Regions from separate parts of the Rhizobium sp. BK529 genome, predicted to be linked through region 2. Evidence: predicted binding sites of a transcription regulator. Region 2 holds the regulator's gene; each other region holds the start of a gene.

What was found. The regulator PhoB, encoded in region 2, activates phosphate uptake and scavenging genes when phosphate is short. The targets are predictions, from matches to a motif close to TGTCATNNANCTGTCAT.
Region 1: FHX08_RS24865 (NAD-glutamate dehydrogenase) is a predicted target of PhoB. The motif match lies at 1,853-1,869, and genes of this name have one in related genera.
Region 3: FHX08_RS23905 (DUF2794 domain-containing protein) is a predicted target of PhoB. The motif match lies at 2,039-2,055, and genes of this name have one in related genera.

Annotation. Positions count from the first base shown of each region.
Region 1 is NZ_JACIAU010000004.1:430,846-434,100, reverse strand. It holds gene FHX08_RS24865 (NAD-glutamate dehydrogenase) at 1-1,644, opposite strand, end outside; gene pdxY (pyridoxal kinase PdxY) at 1,922-2,797, shown strand; gene FHX08_RS24855 (carbonic anhydrase) at 2,858-3,255, shown strand, end outside.
Region 2 is NZ_JACIAU010000001.1:2,920,286-2,923,540, forward strand. It holds gene FHX08_RS14700 (GcrA family cell cycle regulator) at 1-373, shown strand, start outside; gene FHX08_RS14705 (pyrroline-5-carboxylate reductase) at 673-1,461, shown strand; gene phoB (phosphate regulon transcriptional regulator PhoB) at 1,587-2,270, opposite strand; gene phoU (phosphate signaling complex protein PhoU) at 2,499-3,212, opposite strand.
Region 3 is NZ_JACIAU010000004.1:222,276-225,530, forward strand. It holds gene FHX08_RS23890 (ABC transporter permease) at 1-40, shown strand, start outside; gene FHX08_RS23895 (Bax inhibitor-1/YccA family protein) at 214-942, shown strand; gene FHX08_RS23900 (GNAT family N-acetyltransferase) at 1,051-1,608, shown strand; gene FHX08_RS23905 (DUF2794 domain-containing protein) at 1,615-2,016, opposite strand; gene FHX08_RS23910 (DUF1223 domain-containing protein) at 2,290-3,030, opposite strand.

The DNA of each region.
Region 1 (3,255 bases), on a different contig from region 2:
GATGCGGCCGCGTTCATCGTCCTGGCGATAGTAGAATTCGATGCGGATCGGTTCGCCGGCGGCGCATGCGGCGATGTCGGGGAGGTCGCCGACCGCTTCATTCGGCGTGAAGGCTTCCTGGAAGGCATTGCTGACGCCGAGCTTCGGCGCCTTGGGGCCGGCGAGCATCTCGAAGCGGCTGTCCCAGCGTGCGGTGATCTGGCGGATCGTCTCCTCAAGCTTGGCCTGATGGATACGCGGCGTCTTACCGCCCGAGCGGCCGATGATGAAGTGAACGCGAGCCACCCCACCTTCTGGGAAGGCGGGGTAGTAGGCCGAAACGCGGCCGTCGTAGACGGTTTTCAGATAAGTGCCGATCCGCTCTCGCACGATCGAGTCATATTCCTCGCGCGGCACGAAGACGATGACGGAGACGAAGCGGTCGAAATGGTCGATGCGCGGTAGCACTCGCACGCGCGGGCGATCGGCGAGGTCGTTGATCTGCTCGGCGAAGGTCGCAAGCAGCGGGGTATCGATTTGGAAAAGATCGTCACGCGGATAGGACTCTAGCGTGTTATCGAGCATGCGGCCCGAGTGGCTCATCGGGTCGAAGCCGAAATGCTCCTTCACCTTCTCGATCTTGGATCGCAGCAGCGGAATTTCAGAGGCCGAAGAGGTGTAGGCAGTTGACGTGAAAAGGCCGACAATGCGCAACTCCCCTGTCACGTTGCCCTGGGTGTCGAAGCGCTTGACGCCGACATAGTCCATATAGGCACGGCGGTGGACGATGGATTTCACATTGGCCTTGGTGACGATCAGGAAGTCCGGACCATCGAGGAAGGCGAGGATTTCGGGCGTCGTCGTGACGGCGTCCTTGCCGGTGCGCAGAACGAGAACTTCAGGATTGGAGAGAATGCCGAGGCCCGTTCCCTTGTCGCGTTCGACCTTCGCATCCGGGCCTTTGCCGGAATAGATGTAGTCGCGCATACCGAGGAAGGTGAAGTTCTCGTCACGCAGCCAGGTCAGGAAGGCGATTGCTTCGTCGCGATCGACCTTCTTGCGGCTGGCGTTATAGTTCGAAAGCTCTGAAATTACTTCATCGACCCGGGCAAGCATCGGCTTCCAATCGGAGACGGCAAGCTCTACCTGCTCGAGCACTGCCTTGATCCGCTTGATCAGATCGGTGGCCTGTGAGGGGCTGAGCGGTGATATATGAAGCTGGATGTGGCTGACCCGCTTAGCCGGGTCGCTCGGTACATCGGCGGAATAGAGTTCAGGGCCCTTGCCGTCCTCCAGGATCAGGATCGGATGAACTGCCATGCAGATGTCGCGATATGTGCTGGTCACCTCGCCCATGACGGATTCGTACAGGAAGGGCTTGTTGTGATCCGTCACCGAAAGGATGGAGACTGCGATGCCATCGGGGGCGACATCGGCGACCGTGTCGATGCTGACACGAGGTGTCTTGCGGTTCCAGGCGGTAATTTCGGCTGCCGAATGCACGGCGGAAAGCGCAAGCATTTCCGGTGTGTAGAGTTCGAGGTCGTCGCCGCTGGCCCGGCCGAAGAGGATTTCGGGGTCGAGATGGGGTTCGCCGGTTGTAGCCGCGATCTTGCGCGCGCTTTCGATCTGCTTTTCCCGTTTTGGATTGTTTCTGGCAGCCATGGATCATCCCCCCGATTTGTTTTGATATGGGCAAGTTAGCAGAAGGCTCTTCGAAAGAATCTTTAAAAAGGGGCTTCGAAAAGTAGTTTTCGTGCTTTTTTGACTATGCTGGCGAGAGATTTCGAAAGTTTTTGGGTCGTTTTGTGTCGATGGAGGGCAAAGCGTCCTTATCCGGCTTTTTCGCCCCGAGGCACATTTCCACGCTCGCGTGAAGAATGGTTGACAGCGCCTCGTCAAAAAGATCATCAACGGCGGTCAGAATTCGGATTCGGATGTCATGTCGGAAAACGCAGCAGGCGCAGTCATCGTCATCTCCAGCCATGTCGTGCGCGGATCGGTCGGAAATCGGGCCGCGGTCTTCGCGCTGGAAACGCTTGGCCATCAGGTCTGGGCGCTGCCCACGATCGTGCTGCCCTGGCACCCCGGTCACGGCCGATCGACACGACTCACTTTTGCAGAGGCCGATTTCGAGGCGGCGATCGACGATCTCATCCGTGCGCCGTGGATCGGCGAGGTCAAAGCCGTCCTGTCAGGCTACTTCGGCAATGCGGCCCAGGCTCGCTCCGTTGCGAAACTCGTTGCGTCCTTGCGTGAGAAGAATCCGGAGTTGCTTTATGTCTGCGATCCGGTCATGGGCGATCTCGGTGGTCTCTACGTGCCGGAAGCAACGGCCGAGGCGATCCGTGATCATTTGATACCGCTTGCTTCACTCGCAACGCCGAACCGTTACGAGCTCGCCTGGCTTTCGGGCGCTGCACTCGATGATAACGGAGCGGTCATGGAAGCTGCACTCGCGCTCGGCCCTTCACGCATGCTGGTCACGTCGGCGGTGCCGATGATGACGGGGAGCACCGGTAACCTCTATCTCTCCGGAAAGCATGCCCTGCTTGCCGAACATCGTGTCGTCGAGAACCCACCGAATGGCCTCGGCGATTTGCTCGCCGCCCTCTTCCTGTCCCGCTTGCTCTCGGGAATGGAGGACGAACAGGCGTTGCAGCTTGCCACGGCAAGCGTGTTCGAAGTGCTGGCGCGTGCCGTCAAGCGCGGCAGTAACGAACTGATGCTGGCAAGCGATGCTTCGAGCCTTTCGACGCCTATGGCAATGGTGCAAATGCGCCATCTCGTCCATCCTGTCCAACGACGAAAAAAATAGCTCTCATTCTATTGCAGCGCAGCAGTTGATCTTGGCTCGCGCACGCGTTAATCCAGGGGCATGATGAGCTTTCCCAACTCCCTTTTGGACGGTTATCGCAACTTCATGAGCGGGCGCTATGCCGACGCTCGCGACCGATATCGGCAGCTTGCGGAAAACGGGCAGAATCCGACGACGCTCGTCATTGCTTGTTGCGACTCGCGTGCGGCTCCAGAACTGATCTTCGATGCAGGGCCTGGTGAGCTGTTCGTCATCCGAAACGTTGCGAACATGGTGCCGCCATATGAACCGGACGGCCATTTTCACTCAACATCGGCGGCTCTCGAATTTGCCGTTCAGGCGCTGAAGGTCAAGAACATCGTCGTCATGGGCCATGGTCGCTGCGGCGGTATCCGCGCCGCGCTCGATCCCGATGCCGAGCCTTTGTCGCCGGGCGATTTCATCGGTCGCTGGATGTC
Region 2 (3,255 bases):
TACGGCAACCACGGCGCGTGCGCCGAAGCGCAATACCTCGGCACCGCGCGCTCCGAACTATACATCTCGCATCGCCACCCGCACCGTGACGCGCCAGCAGGGCGCAACGATGCTGAAGGAAGAGATCGAGATCGAAACCGTCGAGGAGATGGACTACGTGCCGGCCGCAAACGTGGTCGTGCCGATCTCCCGTCGCCTCGGACTGACGGAGCTGACAGAGCGCACCTGCAAGTGGCCGGTCGGCGACCCGCTGAAGGACGACTTCTACTTCTGCGGCTGCGACTCCCCGGATTCATCGCCCTACTGCAACTATCATGCGCGCCTCGCCTATCAGCCGGTCAGCGAACGCCGCAAGGCTGTCCGGGTCGCCTGATCGGCGACCTCCAACAGACCAAACGTACCGTCACCCCTCCTCGCCGATGCGCGGAGGGGTGATTTTTTTAGCCGGCACAGGAGCGCGGGAAAACGGCTCCCGGCCACGGTCGTTCGAAGGCCGAGCTCTGCCGGCCTTCCACCATGCCTGACAATGCGAACTTATGTGGCCAACATCACCGATGCGTTTCAGCCTCGACCGGCATGGAACGGTCGTCATGGCGCTGTAGCGCGATTTTCTGATCCAGATGCGGTATTCTCGTCGAGTAGCACGGCGCAAACAGTCGCTCAGGGGTGCCAATGGAGATCGATCCGAAGCGCATGACAATGGGATTCGTCGGGACGGGCACGATTACAGAGGCCGTCGTCACCGGATTGGGCAAGACAGCGTTTCGCGACACACCGATCGTGCTGTCACCGCGTAACGCAGGCGTCGCCGCCCGTCTCGCGGCGGCAAACGAGAATGTGTCGATCGCTTTAAGCAATCAGGATGTCCTCGACCGCTCCGATCTCGCATTTTTGGCCGTGAGGCCGCAAATTGCCGAGGAGGTCGTCCGCTCGCTCCGATTTCGGCCGGGCCACCATGTCATCAGCTTTGTCGCGGCCACGCCAATGGATCAACTGCTGGCGTGGATCGATCCACCGGTTCGCCTAAGCCTGGCAATTCCACTTCCGTTCGTCGCAGATCTTCAGGGGGCGACTGCGATCTACCCGCCCGACGAAGTTTCCCACGCCCTCTTTTCGGCGCTCGGAACGGCGATCCAGGTTGAAAACAAACTTGAGTTCGAACTTCTCGCGGTGGCGAGCTGCCTGATGGCCAGCTATTTCGGCATCCTTGAGGCGACGTCGACCTGGCTGCAGAGCCAGGGGCTTTCGGGACCGTCTGGCGACGCCTACCTCCGTCAATTGTTTTCCGGCCTCGCCCATGCCGCCCGTTCAAAACCTATGGCGAGTTTCGACGAGCTCATCGGTGAGCATTCGACCAAGGGCGGATTGAATGAACAGGTGCTCGAAGACTTTCGCGCGTTCGGCGGCATGGCGGCTCTGCAAAAGGCTCTTGATCGAATTCTTGCGCGCATCCGCCTGTAAAAGCAGGTTCTTTCGAGGCTCGCTTCGGCGCTGGGTGTCGGCTTTCATTAGGAGTTGGGAGTTCCACATAGACAAACAGGCCGCCCGTCAAGCGGGCGACCCGTCTGGACCTCCGATCACTCGGATTAAGCTTCCATGGAATATCCCGCACCGCGGACGGTGCGGATGACGTCCTGCATGTTGGAGAAGTTCAGCGCCTTGCGCAGGCGGCCGACATGGACGTCGACGGTGCGTTCGTCCACATAGATGTCATGGCCCCAGACGCCGTCCAGAAGCTGGGAACGGGAGAAGACCCGGCCCGGCGATGACATCAGGAATTCCAGCAGGCGGAATTCGGTGGGACCGAGGCGGACTTCGCGGCTCTTGCGATGAACGCGATGGGTTTCGCGATCGAGCTCGATATCTCCACACTTCAGAACGGTGGAGAGAACCTCGGGACGGGCGCGGCGCAGCATCGCCTTGACGCGGGCGACAAGCTCCGGCGTGGAGAAGGGCTTGACGACATAGTCGTCGGCGCCGGTCGAGAGACCGCGAACGCGCTCGCTTTCCTCGCCGCGTGCCGTCAGCATGATGATCGGCAGGCGCTCGGTCTCCGGTCGCATGCGCAGTCGGCGGCAGAGCTCGATGCCGGAAACGCCCGGCAGCATCCAGTCAAGGATGAGCAGGTCCGGCGTGCGCTCCTGAAGCCGGATTTCCGCCTCGTCGCCACGGAGGATCGTATCCACCTCGAAACCTTCCGCTTCGAGGTTGTAGCGGAGAAGCACGCTGAGTGCCTCTTCATCTTCAACAACTGCAACTCTTGGGATCATGCGTGTCAGTCTCCTAATGCATGATCCTTAAACCGGGGGTGATTTAAACAAGGGACCATGCAGAAACTCGGAATTGGCTGCACCTAAAGCGTGTCGCGATCCTTCGGATCCGCTGCCGCGCTGTAAGCTTTTTTCGCATGTCGTTATCGCAAAACCGCTGCACACTTTTGCGCGACATGCTTTCTGCGCGCCCCCGGCGAGGGCGCGCATGCAATGGGCAGGTCCGGATTACTCCGTGACTGCGCCGACGGTGTTGGAGCTGTCGTCCTTCGGACGCTCGCCCTCCGGCTGGGAACCGGTTGCCATGTAGTAGATCGTCTCGGCGATGTTGGTCGCATGATCGCCGATGCGCTCGATGTTCTTGGCGCAGAAGAGAAGATGCGTGCAGCTCGTGATGTTGCGCGGATCTTCCATCATGTAGGTCAGGAGTTCGCGGAACAGCGAGGTGTACATCGCGTCGATTTCATCGTCGCGCTCGCGGATCGACTTTGCCTTGTCGGCCGAACGCGTCGTGTAGACGTCGAGCACTTCCTTGAGCTGGACGAGCGCCAGTTCGGAAAGATGCTCGAGACCGCGGGCGAGCTTGCGCGGAACGCCGGTGCTCTGCACGGCGATGACACGCTTGGCCGTGTTCTTGCCGAGATCGCCGACGCGCTCGAGGTCGGCGGCGATACGGATCGAACCCATGATCTCGCGAAGGTCGGAGGCCATCGGCTGGCGACGGGCGATCGTGACAATCGCCTTGTCGTTGATTTCGCGCTCGGCATGATCGAGGATCACGTCGTCCGAGATGACTTTCTGTGCGAGCGCGGTGTCACCGTTGACGAGCGCGCGAACAGCGTCGGCACCCATCTGTTCGGCAAGGCCGCCCATCTCGGCAATGCGCCGGGACAGGAACTTCAGGTCGTCATCGTAAGCAGAGAAAATATGTGTCGATGCCATGGGGCTTTGTCCTCGAAAATCGGGAAGGCTTCACATCTCCAAA
Region 3 (3,255 bases), on a different contig from region 2:
CCTTGGACAGAAAGCGGCACCTGTTTTGCGCGAACTCTGATGGGTGCGAGGCTCAATTCACCTTACGGCGATTTAACCGAACGGCCGATTGCAAAGGCCTTGTCTGAAAAGGTCGAAAGCCTCATATTGTCAGCAGGCATGCTGAAGCTCCGCAGCGGCGCCCGGGTCGTGAACCCGACACCGTATTTCCATCGGAGCTTGTAAGAGGAAACTATGGCTGATCTTCGTAACTACCAAAGCCGTGCACAAACCGGCGAAGTGATTGATCAAGGCCTCCGCGCTTATATGCTCAAGGTCTACAACCTGATGGCGCTGGGCCTGGCGATCACTGGTTTGGCCGCTTATTTCTCATTCACCTTCGCCGTCCAGGGCAACGAACTCACCCAGTTCGGGGTGATGCTGTACCAGTCTCCCCTGCGTTGGGTCGTGATCCTTGCGCCTCTTGCGGCCGTGTTCTACTTGAGCTTCCGCATTAGCCGCATGAGCGTGGCCGCGGCACAGGCGACCTTCTGGATCTACGCCGCATTGGTCGGTCTGTCCCTGTCGTCGATCTTCCTGATCTACACACAGTCAAGCATCACGCAGACCTTCTTCGTGACGGCCGCATCCTTCGGCGCGTTGTCGCTTTACGGCTACACGACCAAGCGTGACCTGTCGGCGATGGGTTCGTTCCTGATCATGGGCCTCTTCGGCCTGATCATCGCTTCGCTGGTCAACATTTTCCTGGCTTCGTCGGCCCTGCAGTTCGCGGTCTCCGTGATCGGCGTGCTGATCTTCGCAGGCCTCACCGCCTACGATACACAGCGGATCAAGGAGATGTACTATGAAGCAGACGGTTATGACGTCGCGGGCCGCAAGGCCATCATGGGCGCGCTGACGCTCTACCTCGACTTCATCAACCTGTTCATGTTCCTGCTGCAGTTCATGGGTAACCGGAAATAAGCGGCTCACACTGAAACGGAAAAGGCGGCTTCGGCCGCCTTTTTTGTTGCGGCCGGTCTGCTGGAATGCTTCAACGAGAGCTCTTTCAACCGTGCCGATCGATCCGAAATGCCCCCTATTCTGCGCGACGCCGTTCCTTCCGATCTTCCCGCCATTACCGATATCTATCGCGAGTCCGTGCTGAACGGCACGTCCAGCTACGAAATCGTACCACCGACGCAGACGGAAATGGCAGGCCGTTTCTCCGCCATCCGCGAGCAGGGCTACCCTTACATGGCCGCGGTGGACGAGGGCGGAGCCCTGCTCGGCTATGCCTATGCTTCGGCCTTCCGCACGCGGCCGGCCTATCGCTGGCTGGTCGAGGATTCGATCTATCTGGGCACGGAGGCACGCGGGAAGGGCATCGGCAAGCTGTTGCTCGGAGAACTGATCTCCCGCTGCACTGTGTCCGGCTTCCGACAGATGACCGCAGTCATCGGCGGCGCGAGCCCGGCTTCAATCGCGCTTCACCGCTCGCTCGGTTTCGAAGAGATTGGCCTGATGAAGGGCGCCGGCTACAAGCACGGCCGCTGGCTTGATACGATGCTGATGCAGCGGGAACTCGGCGAAGGAACGGAAACCCATCCCGATCCCGAGGCTTATCCCGGCTCGCTGTTCAAGGGGTGAACTTGTCTATTTATCGACGAGTTTCAACGACTTGTCGAAGACCTTCAGCACCGGTGCGAGTTCATGGCCGCGCTTCAGGATCATGCCGTTGATATTCACCACCGAAAAGGCGCCCTGCTTTCCGGCAAGCTTCGGATTCTTCTCGATGCGGAAAAGCGGCATTTCGCCTGAGCGCTTGAAGACGGAGAAGACCGCCTTCTCCTTGGTATGGTCGATGGCATAGTCTTTCCACTCGCCTTCGCCCACCATGCGACCATAGATCCACAGAATCTGGTCGAGTTCCCGCCGATGAAATGTCACCGGCATCGGCTCTTTGTTTTGTCTGTATTCCCTGAGATCAACGACGGTTGAAGAGCTATTGTCGACGGAGCGGCTTTCGCCGTGTCGCAAATCCGGCGTATCTGTCATCAGACTCCCGAGGCCTCCACGTGTGACAGGAGAATGACAGTTTGCCCAAGCCACGGCAAATTGCAAGGGCGCAGAGCATCACACTGGGGACGAAACCGGCTTTCTCCGGTGTGCCGCATTTCAGTCAAAACAGCGCCTCATTTCCAAGAGAACTATAGGTTCCAGTTTGGCGCCAGCGCGCCAAAGGGCCCGGCGGAGCGTATCGACCTTAACCCCAGCCCCGAATACGCTTGGCCGGGCCGCCTCACATTCATCCGTAACCGGATGAAGTTACTAGATATTTTTTCCAGCCATGACGACGGCAGCGCCGAGGATTGCTCCCGGATCGCCGTTCGGCGTCGCAGACTGCAAGAGAATCGCTGATCCCTCCAAATCCGGTTTTTCCATCACACTCGCCGGAAGGGTGAGTGTCGTGGCCTTGCCGTCCCACATGCCGACGGTCTCCACATCGGTCACACTATGGAGGTAGGAAATCTTCTGGCCACTATTTTCGCCCTTCTCGACGTTGATCGTTTTTTCCTTGTCGAAATAGACGATCACGACATTGGCCTTGCCCTGACCGGCGCCAAGTTTGATCTCCAGTTCGTCGCCGCGCATGCGCGCGCTGACGGGCACGATTAGACCTTTGCCTTCACCCGCGTAGCTGTCCAGCTTGCCGTTGATGCCGGCGAGATCGGCGCCTGCAATATGGTCACGGCCGTTGACGATCACCTGTGGTGTATAGACGTTACTGCGGCCCATCATGCGGGCATAACCGTACTGACGCTCGGTATTTTCCTTCGAACTCAGCGTATCGGCCCAGCCGAGATAGTTCCAGTAATCGACGTGATAGGCGAGTGCGATGACATCGCCTTGGCTGACGAGCTTGCGGAATGCGGCATCGGCCGGCGGACAGGAGGCGCAGCCCTGCGACGTAAACAGCTCAACGACGCCTTTCGGCGCGCCGTCTTCGGCCAAGAGCGGACCTGCAAAGGCAAGCCCGGCTACCAGCGGGATCAAAAAACGCGGGGACATTCACCAGCACCTCTTTTTCAGCGCCGGTAATAGTCCTGACCGCCGGCTCCGAGATATGAACGTACGAATAATCCTTCCAGATCCAAACGCAAAGTCACGAACGGGTGAGACGGTGCCCCTGGCTGAGGACGGCCGAAACACATCGCCGTGAGCTTGAAAGCAGCCGCGTTTTCCGCAAAGAAAAACCGCCGGAAAATGGCTTTCCGGCGGTCATTATCGACTGAG